DNA from 4 places in the Lichenihabitans sp. Uapishka_5 genome. Region 1 is predicted to be linked to each of the others. Evidence: predicted binding sites of a transcription regulator. Region 1 holds the regulator's gene; each other region holds the start of a gene.
The links. Region 1 encodes LexA, which represses DNA repair genes until DNA is damaged. Its sites were predicted from a motif close to TGTTCNNNNTGTGTTCNG; they were not measured.

Region 1 (5,692 bases):
CGATGCGGCCTGGGGCCTGCAACTGCGGCCGGGCGCCCACCTGGGTGCGGGTCACATAGCTGACCGCGGTTGCGGCCGCCGCCACCTCGGCGCGCGAAAAGCGGCCGAAGCCGTCGAGCGTGTCGACGCCATACCATTCGCGCAGGCGGCGCTCGGCGAGGCCCGCGTCCGCGAACTCGCGCGCCACGGGCGTCACAGCGGCGCCGGTGTCGGCGATCAGCGTCGCGATCGCGTCATCGGCATAAAGCGCGTCGGCCAGCACGATCTCGCGCGGCTCGAGCCGGGCCAGCAGCGCCGGCAGGCCAGCGGCCGGGGCCTCGGCGACCGTGAAGCTGCCGGTCGAGATGTCGACGGCCGCCACCCCGAAGCTGACCCCCTCGGGTCCGGCATGGCGCGACAAGGCGACGAGGTGGTTGGCGCGGGCCGGATCGAGCAGCCGCTCTTCGGTCAGGGTGCCGGGGGTGACGAGCCGCACCACGGCGCGCGCCACCACCGACTTGCCGCCGCGCTTGCGGGCTTCCACCGGGTCCTCGACCTGCTCGCACACCGCGACCCGGTGGCCGAGCGCGATCAGCCGGTGCAGGTAGTCGTCCGAGCGCTCCACCGGCACGCCGCACATGGCGATGTCTTCGCCCTGGTGCTTGCCGCGCCGGGTCAGCACGATGTTCAGCGCCTTGGCGGCGATCTCGGCATCCGCGAGGAACAGCTCGTAGAAGTCGCCCATCCGGTAGAACAACAGGCAATTGGGATGCTGCGCCTTGATGACAAGGTATTGCGCCATCATGGGCGTCACCCGCGCCTCGGCCACGGGAGCCGGCGGCGCAGCCTCGGGCGGCGGGAGGGCGCGGGGCGAAGGAGGAGCCATGAGGCGCAGTCTAGCAGATCGCGCGCCGGCCCGCAGGCGTGAAGGCGTCGCTGTCCACCGTGCTGGTTGTGTCGGTGCCATTGCGGAACGTTCGGGGAACAGCTACAGAGTGTTCACGATTTGTTTGGTGCCATCCGCCTGAGGATGGCGGGGAGGCGTGGATGTTGACCAAGAAGCAGCACGAGCTCTTGCTCTTCATCGATGCGCGCCTGCGCGACGCCGGCGTGCCGCCGTCCTTCGACGAGATGAAGGACGCGCTGGAGCTGAAGTCGAAATCCGGCATCCACCGGCTCATCATGGCGCTCGAAGAGCGCGGCTTCATCCGCCGGCTCGCCAATCGGGCCCGGGCCCTCGAGGTGATCCGCCTGCCGGACACGATCGGCGGCACGGCGCCCCGCCGAGAGCCGTTCCGGCCGCGGCTCGTCAAGGGCGGCCGCGGCGACGACCAGGCCCCGCCGCCCGTCGCGGCGCCGGCCACCCTCGAGATTCCGGTGGTGGGCCGCATCGCGGCGGGCTCGCCCATTTCGGCCATCCAGTCGCCGGTCCGCACCCTCAGCCTGCCGATGGACTTCCTGCCGCCGGGCGACCATTTCGCCCTCGACGTGCAGGGCGAGTCGATGATCGGCGAGGGCATCCTCGACAGCGACACGGTGATCATCCGCCGCCAGGATACGGCAAGCGCGGGCGACATCGTTGTGGCGCTGATCGACGACCAGGAGGCGACGCTGAAGCGCCTGCAGCGCCGCAAGGGCATGATCGAGCTCGAGGCCGCAAACCCCGCCTTCAAGACCCAGGTCTACGAGCCCGGCCGGGTGCGCATCCAGGGTCGGCTGGTTAGCCTGATGCGGCGTTACTGAGCGCCGCGACCGCGCAATGCGAATCTGCGGCTGAGCGCCTCGATGTGGCCGCAGCCGATGCCGCAGCAACCGCCCACCACGCTGGCGCCCGCCGCCACCCAGTCGGCCGCGACCGCGACGTAGCGCTCGGGGCCGAGGTCCTGCCGCACCGCGCTCAGGGTTTCGTTGGCGGCCCCATCGTCGTCGTTCGCCGCAAAGGCGTTGGCGTAAACGCCGAGCCGGATGCCGGGCCGGATGCGATCGAGGATCGGCCGCGCCGTCTCGACGGCGGCGGCCATGACTTCGGGATGGCTGCAATTGAACAACAGCGCCGCAGCCGTCGAGCGACCGGCGAGCCATTCCGCCGCTGCGGCGACATCTTCGCCCGAGCGGAGGCGGGGAGGGCCGTCGTTCGTCGCGTCATCGAGCGTAAAGGAAATCCACACGGGCTTCGCGGTGGCCGCCACGGCGGCGCAGACCGCTTCGGCCTCGGCGATCAGGCTGAGGGTTTCGCCGAGCCACAGATCGACATGCGGGGCCAAGGCCGGCACCAGCACGGCGAGGCGTTTCGGGGCCTCCGCGGCCTCGAACTTCTGCGGCTCGTAGGAGCCGAACAACGGCGGCAAGGAGCCCGCCACCAGAACCGGCCTCCCGGCGACATCGGCGGCCTGGCGGGCGAGGCGGCCAGCCCGGTCGGCCAGGATGGCGGCGTCCGTCCGGAAGCGGTCGTCGCCGATGTGGAACGGCACCAGGGCGTAGCTGTTGGTGGTGACGATGTCGGCCCCGGCCGCGATAAAGGCGCGGTGGACGCGCTCGACGATGTCGGGGGACTCCATCAAGGCGAGAGCCGACCATTCCGGCTGGCGGAGTTCGGCTCCGAAGGCTACAAGCTCGCGGCTCATGCCGCCGTCGAGGATCAACAGGGGCGGCGTGGCAGTCTCGGACATGCGGATCAGCCGACCGCGCGGCGGGCCCAGGTCCGCGGCGTGTTGACCCGCACCTCGGGGCCGTAGCCGGGCTGATAGAAGTCCGACATGAAGGGCTTCTTGCCGGCCTCGAGCGCCCGGAGGGTCGGCTCGTTGGTGATCTCGAAGCTGTCGAAGCCGCAGCGGCGCATCAGTTGCAATTGGTCCCACAAAACATCGCCGACCGCCCGCACCTCGCCCGCAAAGCCATGTTCCTCGCGCAGCATCGTGGCCTTCGAGAACGAGCGGCCATCGGCGAATTTCGGGAACGACAAGGCCACGAGGCTGAGACGGTCGAGATCCGGCACCACCGGATCGAGCGCTTCGCCGGGTTCGATCCGCACGCCGAGGCGCCCGTCGAAGGCCGCGAGCGCGTCGCGCTGCTCGAGCCAGGCCTTCAAGGGCAGGATGGTGGGCACCCCGGACACCGGGGTGCCGCCCTCCGGCAGCGGCTGCCAGGGATCGTCGACCGGCGCGCCGTTCTTGAAGTATGCCATCAGATGCCTCCGCCCCCGTTCACCACGCCCAGGTGGATGCCGCATTCGGTCTTCGCCTTGCCTCGCCAGCGGCCCGCCCGCGCGTCTTCCCCCGGCCGCACGGCCGAGGTGCAGGGGATGCAGCCGATCGACGGATAGCCCTTGGCCACCATGCGGTGACGCGGCAGCCCATGCTCGTCGAGGTAGTGCAGCAGTTTCGTCGCGTCCCAGCCGGCGAGGGGATTGATCTTCACCCGGTCGCCTTCAGTTTCGAACAACGGCAGGCTGGCGCGCGTGTCGGCCTGAAACCGCTTGCGGCCGGTGATCCAGGCATCGAAACCCTCGACGGCGCGGCCGAGCGGCGCCACCTTGCGGAGGGCGCAGCAGCGGTCGGGGTCCGACGACCACAGGAAACCTTCCGGATCAAGCGCCGCAAGCTCCTCGGGCGTCGCCATCACGGACCGCACGTCCGTCAGGCCGAGCAGCGCCACGAGTTCGTCCCGGTAGGCCAGGGTTTCGGGAAACAGGTAACCGGAATCGACGAAGATCACCGGCGTGGCGCGGTCGATGCCGGCCACCATGTGGAGCAGCACGGCCGAATCGGCGCCGAAGCTCGACACCAGCGCGACGCGCCCGGGGAACAGGTCCTTGATGGCGAGACGCAGCACGGCCGCGGCGTCGAGCGCCACGAACTTCTCCTCGAACCGCGCCGCGGCGCCGAGATCGCCGAACAGATTGACGTCCAACGCACCCATGATGGTCAGATCCCCGCGCCCCCGGCGTCGTAGAGGGCCTGCTTGAACGGCGCCATGCCGACGCGGCGATAGGTCGAAAGGAAATCCTCCGACGTGTCGCGCCTGACGCTGATGTAGGTATTCACCACGGTTTCCACAGCATCCACGACGTCTTCGGATGAAAATCCGGGGCCCGTCAGGGTTCCGAGCGAGCAGGTTTCGTCGGCGGTGCCGCCAAGCGTGATCTGGTAGGTTTCGACGCCCTTGCGCTCGAGGCCGAGGATGCCGATGTGGCCGACGTGATGGTGGCCGCAGGCGTTGATGCAGCCCGAGATCTTGATCTTCAGCTCGCCGATCTCCTGGGCCCGGGCGCCATCGCCGAAGCGCTCCGAGATGCGCTGTGCCACCGGGATCGAGCGCGCGGTGGCGAGCGCGCAATAATCGAGGCCCGGGCAGGCGATGATGTCGGTGACGAGACCCGCATTGGCGGTGGCGAGCGCGGCCGCTTGCAAGGCGTCGTAGACGGTCGGAAGGTCGTCGAGCGCCACATGGGGCAAAACGAGGTTCTGCTCGTGCGACACACGGATCTCGTCGGCGGAAAAGCGCTCGGCGAGGTCGGCCACCAGATCCATCTGCTCCGCCGTAGCGTCGCCCGGGATGCCGCCGATGGGCTTCAGCGAGATCGTCACCACGCCATGGCCTGCCACCTTGTGGGGCGTCACGTTGACGGCGACGAAGCGGTCGAAGGCGGCGTCGCGCGCCCGGCGCGCCTCGACGGTTTCCGAGCGTGGCGGCTTCGCGGCCAGATCCGGCAGGGCGAAGTAACTCTGGATCGCCAGAATGTCGCCTTCCGGCAGCGTCAGGTTGCGCTCCAGCACCTTGGCGAATTCGGCCTCGACGGCGGCCGTGATGGCGGCGGCGCCCTTCTCATGCACCAGGATCTTGATGCGGGCCTTGTATTTATTGTCGCGCCGACCTTCGAGGTTGTAGACCCGCACGATGGCGTCCGTATAGGCGAGCAACTCGGCCTCGGGCAGGAAGTCGCGGATCTTCAGCGCCACCATGGGGGTGCGGCCCTGGCCACCGCCGACGTAGACCGCAAAGCCCGTCTCGCCCTTGCCGTTCCTCACCACCTGGTAGCCGATGTCATGCACCTGGATGGCGGCACGGTCGCGCGGGGCGCCCGTCACGGCGATCTTGAACTTGCGCGGCAGGAACGAATATTCGGGGTGCAGCGACGACCATTGGCGCAGGATCTCGGCATAAGGCCGCGGGTCCGCAACCTCGTCGGCGGCGGCGCCAGCGAACTGGTCGGCCGTGACGTTGCGGATGCAATTGCCCGATGTCTGGATGGCGTGCATCTCGACCGACGCAAGCTCGTCGAGGATGTCCGGGCAATCCTTCAGGGCCGGCCAATTGTATTGGATGTTCTGTCGGGTGGTGAAATGCCCGAAGCCCTTGTCGTAGCGCCGGGCGATATGGGCAAGCTTGCGCAGCTGGGTGGACGACAGCACCCCATAGGGGATGGCCACCCGCAGCATATAGGCGTGCAGCTGCAGGTAGACGCCGTTCATCAGGCGATGCAGCTTGAACTGTTCTTCCGTCAGTTCGCCCGATAGGCGGCGTGCCGTCTGGTCGCGGAACTGCGCCACGCGCTCGGCCACGAACTGGGCATCGAATTCATCGTAACGGTACATGGGTTCGTCCGTTCGTTCAGCGCGGCTTGCCGTGCTCGGGCTTCACGGTCGGGCCCTGGGCCCGGATGGCTTCCCGGAGCTTTATCGGCGCCACCACGCCGGCCTTGTCGGCAACGTCG
Region 2 (5,692 bases), on a different contig from region 1:
GGCCAGCGCCTTCAGCCCGGTGGTGATCTCGGTCAATTCCTGGACCCGGTTCGAGCCGGCGGATTTCGAGCCCGACAACAGTTGCAGGTAATCCACCACCAGCAGGTCGAGGCCGCGCTGGCGCTTCAGGCGGCGGGCCCGCGCGGTCAGCTGCGCGATCGAGATGCCGCCGGTCGGGTCGATGTAGAACGGCACCGTCTGCATCTGCCGGGCCGCGTCGGTGATTAGGTGGAAGTCGTCGTCGGTGATGTCGCCACGGCGGATCTTGTAGGAGGCAACGCCCGATTGCTCGGCGATGATGCGGGTGGCGAGCTGTTCGGACGACATTTCGAGCGAGAAGAACCCCACGATGCCGCCATTGGTGGTTTCGTGGGTGCCGTCGGGCTTCACCTGGAACTGGTAGGCCTTGGCCACATTGAAGGCGATGTTGGTGACGAGCGAAGTCTTGCCCATGGCGGGCCGGCCGGCCAGGATCACGAGATCCGAAGCCTGCAGGCCACCAAGCGTCCGGTCGAGGTCGCTGAGGCCCGTCGAGATGCCGCTGAGCTTGCCATCGCGCTCATAAGCCTTGGCCGCCATGTCGATGGCGGTCGTCAGGGCGTCGGAAAAGCGCTGGAAGCCGCCCTCGGCCCGGCCGGATTCGGCCAGCGCGTAGAGCTGCCGCTCGGCTTCCTCGATCTGGGCGCGGGGCGAATGGTCGACGGGGGCGTCGAAGGCGACGTTCACCACCTCCTCGCCGACCGAGATCAAGGCGCGCCGGATCGCCAGGTCGTAGATCGAGCGGCCATAATCGCCGGCGTTGATGACCGTGGTGGCCTCGGCGGCGAGCCGGGCGAGATATTGCGGCACCGTCATGCCGCCGAGGTCGTGGTCGCCCAGAAAGGTCTTCAGGGTGATGGGCGTCGCGATCTTGCCGGCGCGGATCAGGGCCGATGTCACCTCGAAGATGCGGCGGTGGATCTCTTCGGAGAAATGCGGCGGCTGCAGGAAGTCCGAAACGCGGTCGAAGGCCTCGTTGTTGACCAGGATCGCGCCCAGCAGCGCCTGCTCGGCCTCGACGTTGTGGGGCGGGGTGCGGAACGTCTCGGCGGACGTGTCGACGCGCCGCGGCAAGGTTTCGATGTTGCTCATGCACGCCTCTATCGCAGGAGATGTTTACCACATTGCCAAGGTGGGCGGCGTTGCGGCGCTGTCGCAGGGCTCCGACATCCGGGTTGTCCCCGATTCCCACAGAGTGCCGGATCGGCCAATGTGTTCCGTAAACGTTCCGATCTCGACAGGCCGGCGTTCACGCGTAGGATCGATGACTGCCACGCGAGGGCTTGGGGTTGATGAGCGACGATGACGCGCCGATCGTGCCGGCCTCGAACGATGGCGTCGGCGCCTCGCAGGATGGTGGCGCAGGGCCGCTGTCGCTCATCGAGGATGTGGATACGGGCGACCGTTTCCTGATCTATCAGGGCGCGAGTGGTGTTGTTGTCGAGCTGCAACTCGCGGATCAAACCTTCTGGGCTTCGCAAAGGCAGATGGCCGAAGCCTTCGGCGTGACGACGCAGAACATCACTATCCACCTCCGTAACATCTTCCGCGAAGGCGAGCTCGATGAGGCGGCAGTCTGTAAGGATTCCTTACAAACTGCCCGGGACGGCAAGCGCTATGCCACCAAGCTCTACAATCTTAATGCCTTGATTTCAGTCGGTTACCGGGTGGGCGGCCGGCTCGGCACCGCGTTCCGGCTCTGGTCGACCGATAAGCTGGTGCAGTATCTGACACGTGGCTTCGTGGTCGATAGCCGGCGGCTCAAGGCCGGCACGGAGTCTGACCGCGTTACCGAGCTGCGGGAGATCATCCGCGACATCCGGGCCGCGGAAGCGAACGTTTATGCGGAGCTGCGTCGCATCTGCGCGCTGTGTCAGGATTACGATGGCTCGTCCGAGGCCGCGCGAACTTTCTATACGCAGATGCAGGCAAAGCTTTACTGGGCGAGCCTGAGCAAGACCCCTGCGATGATCCGGCTAGAGCGCGCCGACGCCGACAGCCCCGACATGGGTCTGCGATCGTTGTCCAGCGGGGAGGTCAGGAAAGTCGACACGAAAACGGCCAAGAACTTCCTGCTCGAGCCGGAGCTGAAGGAACTCAACCGCCTGACCACGATCCTGCTCGATGTTTTCGAGGATCAGCTCGACATCGGCAGGCTGACCAGCATGGTGACGGCCAGGTCGTTGCTGGACACGCAATTGAAGAACCTCAACCGTCCTGTCCTTCGTGGCGGTGGACAGGTTTCGACGGCCATGGCCGACGCGCATGTCGAAAGGGAGTACAGGAGGTTCGATACCCAACGTCGGGCGCTCCGGGCGGAGCGGACTGCACAAGAGGTGTCGGCCCTGAAGGTCGCCAGCCTAGACCTGCCCAAACCGCGTCGCGGGCGGCCGACCAAGACCCCGTCCGACCGCTCCTGACCGAGCCGCATCGGCCCGCCGTACCGGCTGGACCTTTGCCGGGGAGCCGCGTAACCGGAAGCGCAGCTGGAGGGGTTTTGGGGTTGTGTTGACCGATTGGGAATGGCTGTTCGCCGGGGTCGACCGGGTGTGGGCGCCGGTCGCGACGCCGCTCGGCTCGACCTTGGCGCTGCTGGTCACCGGCCATGCGCTGTTGCGCAAGCGCGACGTGCCGGCCTGCCTCGGCTGGATCGGCCTCGCCTGGGTGGCGCCGGTCTGGGGCGCGTTGTTCTATTATCTGCTGGGCATCAACCGGGTGACGCGGCGCGCCTTGCAGGTGCGCGGCGCCCGGCCGCCGCGCCACCACCAGGCTCATCTGCCGACGGAAGATTTCGCCGGCCATCTGGCGCCGCTCGACCAGGCGGTGCGGCGCATCACCAACCGGCCGGCCGAGAACGATAATGCCGTCACGATGCTGGCCAACGGCGATGCCGCCTTCCCGGCCATGCTGGAGGCGATCGCCGCGGCCCGGCACAGCGTGGCGCTGTCGACCTACATCATGCGCGACGACGCCGTCGGTCACAGCTTCGCGGCGGCCCTGGCGGACGCCAAGGCGCGCGGGGTCGCGGTGCGGGTGCTGCTCGACGGCATCGGCAGCGGTTATTTCCCTGGCATCGCGCGCCGGCTGCGCCAGGCCGGCCTGCCGGTGGCGCTGTTCATGCACTCCGCCCTGCCCTGGCGCATGCCGTTCCTCAACCTGCGCAGCCACAAGAAGCTGCTGGTTTGCGACGGCACGGTAGGCTTCACGGGCGGCATGAACGTCACGGCCGAGAGCCTGCTCGGCGGCCATCCGCGCCACCCGGTGGCCGACACGCATTTCCGCCTCGAAGGACCGGTCGTGGCCCAACTGGCCGACGCCTTTGCGCGCGACTGGAGCTTCACCACCCGCGAGTCGCTCGACGGTCCGGTCTGGTTCCCGCCCGGGCTGCCGCACGAGGCCGAGCGCGCCGTCGCCCGCGTCATCGCCTCGGGGCCCGACCACGACCTCGAGAAGATCGAGCTCGTCATGCTGCAGGCGGTCAGTTGCGCCACGCACTCGATCCGCATCATGACGCCTTATTTCGTGCCGCCCGAGGGCCTCGTCACGGCCTTGACGCTGGCGGCGCTGCGCGGGGTGGATGTCGAAATCGTGGTGCCGCGCCGCTCCAACAAGCGCTTCGTCGACCTTGCCATGCAGGCCCATGTCCAGCCGCTGCTCGATCATGGGGTGCGTTTCTGGTACGGGCACCAGCCCTTCAACCATTCGAAGCTGATGGTGGTGGACCGGCGCTGGTGCCTGATCGGCAGCGCCAACTGGGACATGCGCAGCTTGCGGCTGAATTTCGAACTCGACGTCGAGGTTTACGGCCGCCCGCTGGCCGACGAGATCGAGAGCCTCATGCGGGCCTGTCAGGATGCGCGGCTGCGCCCGCAGGACCTCGCGGCGCGAAACGTCGCCGCCCGGTTGCGCGATGCAGCATTGCGGCTGCTGCTTCCTTATATCTGACGGCGGCCTGTCGCGGCCTCCCGTCCCCTTCGCCAAGCACCAGGGTGACGCAGATGGGATGGTGGTCGGAGCCGCCGCGCGGCAGCACCCGGGTGTGGTCGCAGCGCAGGCCGCGCACAAGGCACCGGTCGATGCGCAGTGGTACCATGTCGATCATGCGATGGGTCGGCCGACGCGGCCCGGCATCGTGGAAGCCCGGCAGCAGGGCGGGCCCGACCAGATTGTAGTCGCCCAGGATGGCGGCGCGATCCGGCAACAGCGCCGCGATAGCACGGAGCTGCCGCCGGTTGAGGCGCTGCCCATGCGACAGGTGGACGTTGGCGATGCCGATGCCGCCCACCGTGACGATCTGCCCGAGGCGCTCGAACACGACGCCGCGCGGCAGGGCGCCGAACACCGGTGCCTCGGTCCAGGGCGTGGCGCTCCACATCGCAAGGCCATGGATGCGGCCGGGCTGCCGCCGCCACGCAAAGGAGCCGCCAAGCTCCTCGCCGAGCGTCTCGAAGTGGTCCGTCACCTCCTGCATCAGCAGCAGGTCGGGCCGCTCGGCCGCCACGAGGTCGGCCACCTCGGCGCGGCTCGCGCCCGTGCGGCGCAGCAGGTTCCAGCTGATGACCTTCACGGGCGCCGAAGCTCGTTCAGGCCTTGGCGTCGCCCTCGCCCTCGTCGTCTTCCGCCTCCTCGGCCTCCTCGTCGGCATCGAGCGCATCGTCAAGGCTGTCGAGGATCAGGTCGATCTGGTCGTGCGTCGCCGACACCGAGAAGGAGCCGCCGGCCTCGTCCTCGAGCTTGATCACGAAGGCGTCGTCGTCCTGTTCGATGTGGAAGCGCTTCAGTTTCTGCGGATCGGCCATGAGGGAAACTCCAAAAGGAAGACGCGGGGGAACGCGGGAAACAGGTCGCTTGTTTCCCGTCCCGTCGATCGGACCGGTCAGGCCCAGGGGCGGCTGGTGGCGGCCGTGGCCTCATAGCGGTCGATGGCCGGCTTCTTGGCCATCGTCAGCCCGACGTCGTCGAGGCCGTTGAGCAGGCAATGCTTGCGGAACGGATCGACCTCGAAGCTGATCGTGCCGCCATCCGGCCCCTTGATCTGCTGCGCCTCGAGGTCGATCGTCAGTGTCGCATTGGCGCCGCGCTCGGCATCGTCGAACAACAGCTCGATCTGCTCGGGCGTTACCACGATGGGAAGGATACCGTTCTTGAAGCAGTTGTTGTAGAAGATGTCCGCGAAGCTGGTCGAGATCACGCAGCGGATGCCGAAGTCCAGCAGGGCCCAGGGGGCGTGTTCGCGCGACGAGCCGCAACCGAAATTGTCGCCGGCCACCAGCACCTTGGCGTTGCGGTAGCCGGGCTGGTTCAGCACGAAGTCCGGTCGCTCATTGCCGGCGTCATCGTAGCGCATCTCGGAAAACAGGCCCGTGCCGAGTCCGGTGCGCTTGATGGTCTTCAGATATTGCTTGGGGATGATCTTGTCGGTGTCGACGTTGACGATCCTCATCGGAGCGGCGACGCCTTCCAGAACGGTGAATTTGTCCATGCGGTCCCCGAAGCGCTGTCGTGATGGTGTTGTCATGCCGATTTCGGCAAGGCGGTCAAGCATGCGGGCTTGGCGTGGCCGCATGCCGGCACGCGTCGGCCACGCCGCAGGCTTTGTAGGACATGGTCGCCCCGCTCTTCGCCGCCGCGGCTAAAAAGCTGAGCTGAGTTG
Region 3 (5,692 bases), on a different contig from region 1:
GAACCCTTGTTTTTGGCTTAAGCGCGGCCGATGTAGCTTGGCGACGATTTATCGCGTGGGGGAGTGCGGGTCATGGAGTGGGAACAGTCCCGCCGGTCGGACAACATCGAGGATGTGCGCGGTCAAGGCGGTGGCGGTGGCGGTGGCGGTGGTGGGATGGCCATCGGCGGCGGTGGCCTCGGAATCGGCGCCATCATCGTGCTGGCATTGATCGGCTACGCGACCGGCATCGACCCGCGCATCCTGATCGGCGGCGCCGAGCAGGTGGTCAACCATGGCCAGACCCAGCAGCAGCCCGACACGGATCAGCGCCAGACCCAGCAGGCGCAAGGCCAGGCGGCCGGCGCCCCGAAGGACCAGATGGCCGACTTCGTGGCGGCCGTGCTGGGCGAAACCGAGGACGTGTGGAGCCAGGTGCTGCCGGCCCAGAAGGGTGTGCAATATCAGGCGCCGAAGCTCGTGCTGTTCAGCGGCGTGACGCGATCGGGCTGCGGCCAGGCGCAATCCGCCATGGGGCCATTCTATTGCCCGACGGACCGCAAGGTCTATCTCGACATGGCGTTCTTCAACGACATGAAGCGTAAGCTCGGCGGTGGCGGCGACTTCGCTTATGCCTATGTGGTGGCGCACGAGATCGGCCATCACGTGCAAAACCTGCTCGGCCTGCTGCCGAAGGTGCATGAAGCGATGGAGAACGCGGACGAAGCGCGCGCCAACCAGCTTTCGGTACGGCTCGAACTGCAGGCCGATTGTTATGCCGGCGTGTGGGCCGCCAATGCGGACCAGAAATACCACATCTTGCAGGATGGCGACGTCGACAAGGCGCTCAATACCGCGGAAGCCATCGGCGACGATCGATTGCAGAAGTCGTCGCGCGGTTATGCGACGCCCGACAGCTTCACCCATGGTTCCTCGGCCCAGCGCAAGCAATGGCTGGAGACCGGGCTGAAGACCGGCAAGGTCGACGCCTGCAACACCTTCGCCCAGTAACAAGCCTTCCGGGCCAGGGACCATGCCACGCATCGACGACACCCGGCCCTTCGTGCCGCTCGGCCTCGCGGTCCTGACCATGTCGGACACGCGGGCGCTCGCGGAAGACCGGTCCGGCGACGTGCTGACCGGTCGCCTCGCGGCAGCCGGGCACCGGCTCGCCGGGCGGGCTGTGGTGCGCGATGAGGTGACGGCCATCCGGGCTGCCGTGCAGGCTTGGATCGACGATCCGGCCGTCGACGTTGTGATCACCACCGGCGGGACCGGTTTCACCGGCCGCGACGTGACCCCGGAGGCGCTGGAACCGCTGTTCACCAAGCGGATGGACGGGTTCTCGGCCGTGTTCCACGCGCTGTCCTTCGCCAAGATCGGCACGTCGACGGTGCAGTCGCGCGTCACGGCGGGGCTTGCCGGCACCACCTTCGTGTTTGTGCTGCCGGGCTCGCCCGGCGCCTGCACGGACGCCTGGGACGGCATCCTGGCCTACCAGCTCGACTACCGTTACCGCCCGTGCAATTTCGTCGAGATCATGCCGCGTCTCGACGAGCACCTGCGCCGCGGCGTCTAGAGGCTGTCAGGGCCAAATGGGAAACCATTTGGCCTGATCGGGCAGCCGACCGAAGGGATGCTAGAGTTTGTCTGGTTCAGCAAGAACCAGACAAACTCTAGCTTAGGCGGCTCAGCCGTCGCCGCCGCTCCAGGCGCGCGTCCTGAACACGCGATGCGGCCGCAGGCTTCGCCAAAGCGCCGCAACGCTGTTGGCCCGCACGGCTGCCATCTGCTGACGCTCGGTCAACACGCCGACCGTCGGGGCGAACCGCGGCAGCACGCGACCGAAAACGCCGCTCTCGACCGCCTTGAGGGCGATGCCCTGCGGCACCCATGCGGCGTGCCGCGTGCCGATGCCCGCCATTTCATCCACGAAGGCACGGTCGAAGCTGACGCCGGCCAGCAGCACGAGGTGATGGGCACCGCGCGCCCGGGCAACCGCCGTCTGCAGCGCCGTGGCGAGATCGGCCTCTTGAATGAAGCCGCATCCCGCATGGTCGGCGATACGGTCGAGCGCGTCGTCGCCTGGTGCCGCCAACAGCTGCACGTCGCGCACCACGCCGTCCACCGCGGCCGGAACCAGCGCCGCAAGGGTGCGGACCGCGTCGGCGGTCGTCGAAGGGCGGCCCGTCGCCGTGTGCGAGCCGAGAACAAGAACCGAGACCATGCATGCATCCGGCCAGCCGCGCTGGGTGGACCGGGTGTAACCCATGCGGCGGCCCTGCGGAACCGCCCGGTGGCGTGCAGCGACCCATGACAGGTCACCGCGCGTGATTGACGCCGTCCTTGCCGTTCCGTATTTGTTCTGGCCTGAACGGCGACGCTCGTTCGGATGACGAGGTCTCGGCATCGCGTTTGCCGGAACGGAGCCGCCGCACGTGATGTCCTCGCCGAACACCACCGCGGGCTTTGAGGCCGACGTGTCCGAGCCTGCGCCGGCTCCGAAACGGCGACGCACCCCCCGCATCGTTCCGCCGCCCGTCGCGGTCGCCGACGATCCGGTCGACGAGGACCGCCGTCGCGGGCGCGGCACGGTGTCGAACCGTTCGGCCCGCTTCGAGCCGCTGCAGCGCGTCACCGAGGACGACGGCTGGGGGGCGCTTGAAACATTGGCGCCCTTCAAGACCACCGTGACGGTCGAGCGGCCCAAGACCATCATCACCCGCAACGAGTCGCCCGACCTGTCATTCGACCGCTCGATCAATCCTTACCGGGGCTGCGAACACGGCTGCGTCTACTGCTTCGCCCGGCCGACCCATGCCTATCTGGGCCTGTCGTCCGGGCTCGACTTCGAGTCGCGGCTGGTGGTGAAGCTCGGCGCGGCCGAGCGGCTCGAGGCGGAACTCGCGGCGCCCGGCTACAAGGTCCGCACGATCGCCATCGGCACCAACACCGACCCCTACCAGCCAATCGAGCGCGAGCACCGGGTGATGCGCAGCGTGCTGGAAGTGCTGGCCCGCACCGGCCACCCGGTCGGCATCGTCACCAAATCGGCGCTCGTCACCCGCGACATCGATCTGCTGGCCCCGATGGCGGCCCGCGGCCTCGTCAAGGTGGCGCTGTCGGTGACGACGCTCGACGGTAAGCTCGCCCGCACCATGGAGCCGCGTGCGGCGGCGCCCGGCCGCCGCCTCGAGGCGATCCGCCAGTTGAGCGAGGCCGGCATTCCGGTCGTGGTGATGACGGCGCCGCTGATCCCCGCCGTCAACGATCACGAGATCGAGGCGATCCTCGAGGCCGCGCAGGCGCGCGGCGCGCGCGAGGCCGGCTATGTGATGTTGCGGCTGCCGCTCGAGGTGCGCGACCTGTTCCGGGAATGGCTGCTGACCCATTTTCCCGACCGCTTGCGCCACGTGATGAGCCTCGTGCAATCGTTCCGCGACGGCAAGGACAACGATTCGACCTGGGGGAAGCGCATGACCGGCACGGGACCCTACGCCACCATGATCGGCCGGCGCTTCGAGATCGCGGCGGCGCGCCTCGGCTTCCCGAAGACCCGCATGCGGTTGCGCACCGACCTGTTCGTGCCGCCAGTGCCGAAGGGCGGCCAGTTGAGCCTGTTCTGATGGGGCGTTCTCCCAGGGCGGGTCGGCCCCCTGTCGTCCAAGCAGGGCTGAGGCTCGGACGCGAACTCGTCCTGTCCGGTCTCGGATTCCGCGCTATCGTCGGCATCGACGAGGTGGGCCGTGGCCCGCTGGCCGGCCCCGTCACGGCCGCGGCCGTGATCCTCGACGCCGACGACCTGCCCGACGGCTTGGCCGATTCCAAGGTGTTGCCGGCCGAAGCGCGGCACGAAGCCTATCGCGCCGTCTCGATGCGGGCCCGCGCGGTCGGGATCGGTTTCGCGACGCCGGCCGAGATCGACGCCATCAACATCCGGCAGGCGACCTTTCTGGCGATGCGGCGTGCCCTCGCGGCCCTTCCGGTCGCGCCCGACTACCTGCTGGTCGACGGGCGTGACCTGCCGCAGGGTGGCGCCGCCCCCGGCCTGCCCGGCGAGGCCATCATCAAGGGCGATGCCACCTGCGCCTCCATCGCGGCCGCCTCCATCGTGGCCAAGGTGGCGCGTGACCGGCTGATGGTGCGCCATCATGGCCACGATCCGCGCTACGGCTTCCACAACCACAAGGGCTATGCCACGGCCGAACACCGCGATGCGTTGAAGCGGCATGGGCCATCCCCCTTCCACCGCCGAAGCTTCGCGCCTTGCGGGCCGGGGCAGGGGGTGTTGTTCGACCTCGTTGTCGCCGATGAGACGCTGCCCGAGGCGTGAAGGCCTGACCCCGGCCGCGCCCGAGTTTTCATGGTTCGGTAACGCAAACGTCTCCGAACGACACAACATCTTTCCTGATCCGGAAACCCGCGCTTAAGCCTAACGCCCGTAATGTCGCGCTTGTCAGTAGCGTATTCGGTGTGTGGGTCATGCGTAATCTAAGAATAGCACACACCGGCTTGGCCGGCCCGAAGCCCCAGTCAAAGGTCTCGCGTCCTGGGGCTTCGGCCGCAATCGTTAAACCGAAGGAAGTCCTTCGACGCAATACGATCATGCTCGGCGATTGCATCGAGTCTCTTCGCGCCATGCCGCCCGAGAGCGTTGATCTCGTCTTTGCAGATCCACCCTACAACCTTCAGCTCGAAGGTCAGTTGTCGCGGCCCGACCAGAGTGTCGTCGATGCCGTCGATGACGACTGGGATAAGTTCGCAAGCTTCGCCGATTACGACCGCTTCACGCGCGACTGGCTCGCAGCGGCTCGTCGCGTGATGAAGCCCGACGCGACGTTGTTCGTCATCGGGTCCTATCACAACATCTTCCGGGTCGGCGCGACCCTGCAGGACCTGGGCTTCTGGATCCTCAACGACATCGTGTGGCTGAAGGCCAACCCGATGCCGAACTTTCGCGGCCGCCGCTTCACCAACGCCCATGAAACTCTGATCTGGGCTTCGAAGAGTCCCGAGGCCAAGCGCTATACGTTCAACTACGAGGCCCTGAAGGCCGGCAACGAAGATAGCCAGATGCGCTCCGACTGGTTGTTCCCCTTGTGCACCGGCCGCGAGCGGCTGAAGAACGAGGACGGCCGCAAGGTTCACCCGACCCAGAAGCCCGAGGCCCTGCTGGCCCGCGTCATCCTGTCGGCCACCCACCCGGGCGATGTGGTGCTCGACCCCTTCTTCGGCACCGGCACCACGGGCGCGGTGGCCAAGCGCCTCGGCCGCGACTTTGTCGGGCTGGAGCGCGACCCCGGTTACGCGGCCGCGGCCCAGGCCCGCATCGACGCCGTCGAGCCGCTGCCGGCCGAAGCGATCTCGCCCACGCCGGCCAAGCGCAGCGAGCCGCGCATCCCCTTCGCGTTGCTGATCGAGGCGGGCATGATCTCGGCTGGGGCGACCCTCACGGATGCGGCCGGGCGCCGCCCCGTGGTGGTGCGGCCCGACGGCGCGGTGGCGCTCGGCGCCATCATCGGCTCGATCCACAAGATCGGCGCCCTTGCCCAGGGTCTGCCGGCCTGCAACGGCTGGACCTTCTGGCACATCGAGCAGGATGGTCAGCGGCAGCCGATCGACGTGCTGCGCAGCGACTTCCGTGCCGGAACCCGTGACATGCAGGCCGCGCAGGCGGCCTGAGGCCTGCGGCGAAACGTTAAGGTTCGCTTAA
Region 4 (5,692 bases), on a different contig from region 1:
CGGCCGGCACCTGATGCTTGTCGGCCGCCGCCATGATGAGCGACGACAGGGTCCGCATTTCGCGATGGATCAAGCCGACCGCATTCGTATCGGCATCGTCGGAGCGGAACGAATTGGAGCAGACCAGCTCGGCGAAGCCATCCGTATGATGCGCTTCGGTGGGCCGAACGGGTCGCATCTCGTGCAACACCACCGGGACACCGGCTTCGGCGATCTGAAAGGCGGCCTCGCTGCCGGCCAGGCCGGCACCGATGACGTGAACGGGGGGAAGGGTGCTCATCGGAGGCTTCTAGCAGGCCCTCCGTGACCCTCAAACGGCAAAACGCCCACCGTGGGAGGACGGCGGGCGTTTGTTGAGGCCACAGGGCCAGAACCCTGCCGCCACTCAAAATGAATGGGTGGCTTAGCTCTGGAGGCTCTGGCGAGCCACCGTGCTGATGTCGGCGCGGCCGATGCCAAGATCGCTCAACTCGCGATCCGACAGGCGGGACAGTTCGCGAACCGAGTCGCGGAACCGGCGCCAGGTCACGTACTTCAGGGTCAGGGTCTTGAACATGGGATGTTGTCCTTGCATCGGCGGGTCACCCTGTCGGGCTTGCCCGCAACCATCGGGTTGATGCAGTGCAATATACAGACGCTCAGCACCTTGAGAATTGCTCAATCATCCCAGTCAGCCATGCGTTCATCGCATGGTCCGGCGCGACACTTCGTTAAGAGTTTCGCGATAGCGGGCATTTCGGGCCTGTCGAGGCCAATTTCCGGTGTCCCGTGCGCGCATACCGCATGTGTCAACCGCATGACGCAACGCTTCAGAGGACGCCGGATTTCGCCCCCAGGGTGGTCCTGCAGGCGACAGGCTCGCCCTATTCGGCCGCCCTTTGCAGGGGCCTGCGGTCCAGCACCTCGCGCAGGAAGCGTCCTGTGTGGCTTTCCGGGTTCTGGGCGATCTCTTCCGGGCTTCCGGTCGCCACCACCCGGCCGCCGCCGTCGCCGCCCTCCGGACCCATGTCGATCACATAGTCGGCCGTCTTGATGACCTCGAGGTTGTGCTCGATCACCACCACGGTATTGCCCTGGTCGACCAACTCGTGCAGCACCTCGAGCAGCTTTGCGACATCGTGGAAATGCAGGCCGGTGGTGGGCTCGTCCAGGATGTAGAGAGTACGGCCCGTCGAGCGGCGCGACAGTTCCTTCGACAGCTTGACGCGCTGCGCTTCGCCGCCCGACAGCGTGTTGGCCTGCTGGCCGACCCGGATGTAACCGAGCCCCACCCGCGCCAGCGTGTCCATCTTGTCTCGGATGGAGGGCACCGGGCGGAACAAGGTCGCGGCTTCCTCGACCGACATGTCGAGCACGTCGGCGATCGAGCGGTCGCGATATTTCACTTCGAGCGTTTCGCGCCCGTAGCGCTTGCCCTTGCAGACGTCGCAGGTGACGTAGATGTCGGGCAAGAAGTGCATCTCGATCTTGATGACGCCGTCCCCCTGGCACGCTTCGCAGCGGCCGCCCTTGACGTTGAACGAGAAGCGTCCGGGCTGGTAGCCGCGGGCCTTCGACTCGGGCAGGCCCGCGAACCAGTCGCGGATGGGCGTGAAGGCGCCCGTATAGGTGGCGGGGTTCGAGCGCGGCGTCCGGCCGATCGGCGACTGGTCGATGTCGATCACCTTGTCGAGGTGTTCGAGACCGATCAGGTCGGTGAAAGCCGCCGGATGCTCGATGGCGCCGTTGAGCCTGCGGGCCACGGCCTTGTAGAGGGTGTCGACCACAAGGGTCGACTTGCCGCCGCCCGACACGCCGGTGACGCAGGTGAAGGTGCCGAGCGGGATGTCGACCGACACATCCTTCAGGTTGTTGCCGCGAGCGCCGACGATCTGCAGGTGTTCACCCCCCTTGGGCGAGCGGCGATGGCGCGGCACCCCGACCATGCGGACACCCGTGAGGTATTGTCCGGTCATCGAATTGGGGTCGGCCATGATCTCGGCCGGCGTGCCGACCGAAACGATCTCGCCGCCATGGATGCCGGCCCCCGGCCCGACATCCACCACATAGTCGGCGGCCCGGATGGCATCCTCGTCGTGTTCCACCACAATGACGCTGTTGCCGAGGCCCCGCAGCCGCCGCAGGGTGTCGAGCAGGCGCTCGTTGTCGCGCTGGTGCAGGCCGATGGAGGGCTCGTCCAGCACGTAGAGCACGCCCGTCAGCCCCGAGCCGATTTGTGATGCCAGCCGGATGCGCTGGCTTTCGCCGCCCGACAGCGTGCCGGCGGCGCGCGACAGGGTGAGGTAGTCGAGCCCCACGTCGAGCAGGAACGACAGGCGGTCGCGGATTTCCTTCAGGATGCGGGCCGCGATTTCGTTGCGCTTGGCGTCGAGCCGCTCCGGCAGCCCCTCGAACCAGACCTTGGCCTTGCGGATCGACAGGTCCGACACCGCCGCGATGGTTTCCCGGTCGATCTTCACGGCGAGAGCCTCGGGCTTCAGCCGGGCGCCGCCGCAGGCGACGCAGGGCGTGGCGCCCATGAAGCGCGAGATCTCCTCGCGGGCGAACTCGCTTTCGGTTTCCTTGAAGCGGCGTTCGAGGTTGCGCACCACGCCCTCGAAGGGTTTCGTCACCCCATAGGCACGCGCCCCATCATTATAGGTGAAGGTCACCTCGGTCTTGCCGGTGCCGAACAGCACCGCCTGCCGCATCTCCTCGGGCAGCGCGTCCCACTTGGTGTCCATCTTGCACTTGAAGTGCTTGGCCAAGGCTTCGAGGGTCTGGCCGTAATAGGGCGATGTCGACTTGGCCCAGGGCGCCACGACGCCGCGCTTCAGCGTGAGCTTCGGATCGGGGATCACCCGTTCCGGGTCGACCGTCATCTGCGACCCAAGGCCGGCGCAGGTTGGGCAGGCCCCGAACGGGTTGTTGAAGGAGAACAGCCGCGGCTCGATCTCGGGGATCGTGAAGCCGGAAACCGGACAAGCGAATTTCGACGAGAACGTGAGAACAGGGCCGTAACCCTCGATCGCCTCGGCAAATTCCACCTCGGCGATGCCATCCGCCAGGTCGAGTGCCGTTTCGAAACTCTCCGCCAGGCGGGTGGCGATGTCGGGCCGCACCACGAGGCGGTCCACCACCACGGCAATGTCGTGCTTCAGCTTCTTGTCGAGCGCCGGAACGTCGTCGATGTCGTGAAATTCGCCATCGATCTTTAGGCGTTGGAAGCCTTTCTTCTGAAACTCGGCGATCTCCTTGCGGTATTCGCCCTTGCGGCCCCGCACCACGGGCGCCAGCAGGTAGAGGCGCGTGCGGTCGGGCAGGGCCAGAACCCGGTCCACCATCTGGCTCACGGTCTGGCTTTCGATCGGCAGGCCGGTCGCGGGCGAATAGGGAATGCCGACGCGCGCCCACAGGAGGCGCATGTAGTCGTGGATCTCCGTCACGGTGCCAACGGTCGAGCGCGGGTTCTTGGAGGTGGTCTTCTGCTCGATCGAGATGGCGGGCGACAGGCCGTCGATCTGGTCGACATCGGGCTTGCCCATCATCTCGAGGAATTGCCGGGCATAGGCCGACAGCGACTCGACATAGCGCCGCTGCCCTTCGGCATAGATGGTGTCGAAAGCGAGCGACGACTTGCCCGAACCCGACAGCCCGGTGAACACCACCAGCTTGTCGCGCGGGATCGTCAGGTCGACGTTCTTCAGATTGTGCTCGCGTGCCCCACGGATGGTGATGGCACGGCCCTCGAACAATTGCTCCACCTGTCCAGCCGTCACGGCCGCGACGGCTTTCGACGCGGGCGGCTTCGGGGCGGCAATCTTCTGGCGAGGCGGCATCGGCAAGGGACCGGAACGAGGGGCGTGACCCCCATGTAAGTCGCAGGAAGCCGCGCGTCAGCAGGCAGGCGCGACTCAGGCCTGCGATGATTGTGCGCCAGGCTAGAACGAAGCAGGAACGCAAGCAATGCCGGGATATCCCGCACGTCCTTGCGAGCGAAGCGAAGCATACCAGAACCGCGGCGCCGCGGGCTGTGCCGCAACGACGGCGACGCCTCGCGATGACGCGTCGGTCCAGGCCCGCCATCCTGTGGTTGGGGACAAGCCGGGAAGAGTTGCAGCGGCCCGGATCGGATTAAGCTAGGATACCGGTAATTGAGAGGACCTGAGCCATGGCGGGAAGCGTCAACAAGGTAATCCTGATCGGCAATCTCGGCGCCGATCCGGAAGTGCGTCGCATGACGTCGGGCGATGCGGTGGTGAACCTCCGCCTCGCCACCACCGAAAGCTGGCGCGACAAGCAGTCGGGCGAGCGCAAGGACAAGACCGAATGGCACCGCGTGGTGATCTTCAACGAGAACCTCGCCAAGATCGCGGAGCAGTACCTGAAGAAGGGCTCCAAGGTTTATGTCGAGGGGCAGCTGCAGACGCGCAAATACACCGACAAGGACGGCGCTGAGAAGTACAACACCGAGATTGTCCTGCAACGCTATCGCGGTGAGCTCACGCTGATGGATAGCCGCGGTGCTGGCGGCGGCGGCGGCGGTGGCGACTACGGCGACGATGCCGGCTACGAGGGTGGATCGGGCGGCGGTGGCGGTGGCCGCAGCTTCGGCCGACCGTCCGGCGGCGGCGAAAGCCGGGGTGGCGAGAGCCGCGGAAGCGGCGGCGGCGGGCGCAGCAATCTGTCGGAAACGCTCGACGACGACATCCCGTTCTGAAAGCCGTTCAGGCGGGGTGGCCTTCACCTCGCCTGGATCGGTAACTCACCGCCGAGTCTCAGACGATGGTTTCGTCAGGCGCGGCCGCGCTGGCTTCGGGTCGGCTCGACGAGATGGCGGACGAACATGGAGATTTCCGACCGGCGAGACCGCGCGTCGGTCACCTGCTCGTCGAGGCCGAGCCGCCACGCCAAGTCGTGCCGGCCGGGGTCGCGGCCGAGGTCCTCGATGGCCGCCGCGTAGCCCTCCACGTCAGCCTCCGATCGCGCCAGCTTCTGATCGACGATCTCCTCGCCCTGACGCCGAAGCGCATCGGCGATCTCCTCGAGCGGCAGCTCGGGATGGTACTGCACGCCCCAGAACACGCCACCGTCATGGCGGATTTCGGCGGCCTGCACGGTGGTGACCCGGTTCGTGGCCAGCAGCGTGCTTCCGGGCGGCAAGGCCTCGACCTCGTCCGAGTGGAGCGACAAGGCGTCGAATACGTCGGGCCGCTCTGACAACAGGGGATGATCCTGTCCGGCCGCGGTGCGCAGGATGCGGCGGCCGATCCCGACCTCGTGGCCCCGCTTGTTCTGCCGGACCCGTCCCCCTGCGGCTGCCACTGCGATCTGCAAGCCGGCGCAGGAGCCGAAGCACGGCGTCGCGGAAGCGAAGACGGCCTGCATGAAGCTGAGCTGGCGCCGCACCGCCGGGCTTTCCTCATAAACATGCAGCGGAGAGCCGGCCAGGAACACCGCATCATAGCCCGCGAGATCCCGCGAAGGCTCACCGGCGGGACCGGCTTCGACCGTCTGCACCAGTTCGCACGCGGCGCCCGGCACCATGGCGCGCAACAGGTCGGCAAAGGATTCACCGCTGCTGCGGCCGGTGACCTGGCGCCGTTCTTGTCGCGCCTCGGCGGTCTCGCTTTCAGACACCAGAAATGCGGGCGGACGGCTCACGATGTTTGTTCCATAGCCAGCAACATGGGCCTCGATCCCGCCCCGGCCA

Region 2: the regulator LexA is predicted to act here: its motif matches at 1,253-1,270, upstream of rhuM (RhuM family protein).
Region 3: the regulator LexA is predicted to act here: its motif matches at 2,330-2,347, upstream of P7D22_RS07695 (PA0069 family radical SAM protein).
Region 4: the regulator LexA is predicted to act here: its motif matches at 3,922-3,939, upstream of uvrA (excinuclease ABC subunit UvrA).

What each region holds. Positions count from the first base shown of each region.
Region 1 covers NZ_JARPVX010000053.1:22,029-27,720, reverse strand. Annotated here, with positions in the region: partial or broken gene P7D22_RS16110 (DNA mismatch repair protein MutS) at 1-865, opposite strand, end outside; gene lexA (transcriptional repressor LexA) at 1,027-1,722, shown strand; gene P7D22_RS16100 (homocysteine S-methyltransferase family protein) at 1,716-2,648, opposite strand; gene P7D22_RS16095 (DUF934 domain-containing protein) at 2,654-3,163, opposite strand; gene P7D22_RS16090 (phosphoadenylyl-sulfate reductase) at 3,163-3,897, opposite strand; gene P7D22_RS16085 (nitrite/sulfite reductase) at 3,903-5,573, opposite strand; gene P7D22_RS16080 (DUF2849 domain-containing protein) at 5,590-5,692, opposite strand, start outside.
Region 2 covers NZ_JARPVX010000058.1:7,119-12,810, reverse strand. Annotated here, with positions in the region: gene P7D22_RS16705 (replicative DNA helicase) at 1-1,131, opposite strand, end outside; gene rhuM (RhuM family protein) at 1,332-2,459, shown strand; gene P7D22_RS16695 (phospholipase D-like domain-containing protein) at 2,545-3,984, shown strand; gene P7D22_RS16690 (endonuclease/exonuclease/phosphatase family protein) at 3,875-4,597, opposite strand; gene P7D22_RS16685 (hypothetical protein) at 4,623-4,838, opposite strand; gene leuD (3-isopropylmalate dehydratase small subunit) at 4,916-5,521, opposite strand.
Region 3 covers NZ_JARPVX010000013.1:3,571-9,262, forward strand. Annotated here, with positions in the region: gene P7D22_RS07675 (magnesium transporter CorA family protein) at 1-2, shown strand, start outside; gene ypfJ (KPN_02809 family neutral zinc metallopeptidase) at 73-990, shown strand; gene moaB (molybdenum cofactor biosynthesis protein B) at 1,013-1,558, shown strand; gene P7D22_RS07690 (hypothetical protein) at 1,670-2,206, opposite strand; gene P7D22_RS07695 (PA0069 family radical SAM protein) at 2,421-3,605, shown strand; gene P7D22_RS07700 (ribonuclease HII) at 3,605-4,312, shown strand; gene P7D22_RS07705 (site-specific DNA-methyltransferase) at 4,462-5,661, shown strand.
Region 4 covers NZ_JARPVX010000030.1:31,033-36,724, reverse strand. Annotated here, with positions in the region: gene trmFO (methylenetetrahydrofolate--tRNA-(uracil(54)-C(5))-methyltransferase (FADH(2)-oxidizing) TrmFO) at 1-280, opposite strand, end outside; gene P7D22_RS12445 (DUF1127 domain-containing protein) at 404-556, opposite strand; gene uvrA (excinuclease ABC subunit UvrA) at 864-3,818, opposite strand; gene ssb (single-stranded DNA-binding protein) at 4,151-4,699, shown strand; gene P7D22_RS12430 (type 1 glutamine amidotransferase) at 4,774-5,643, opposite strand.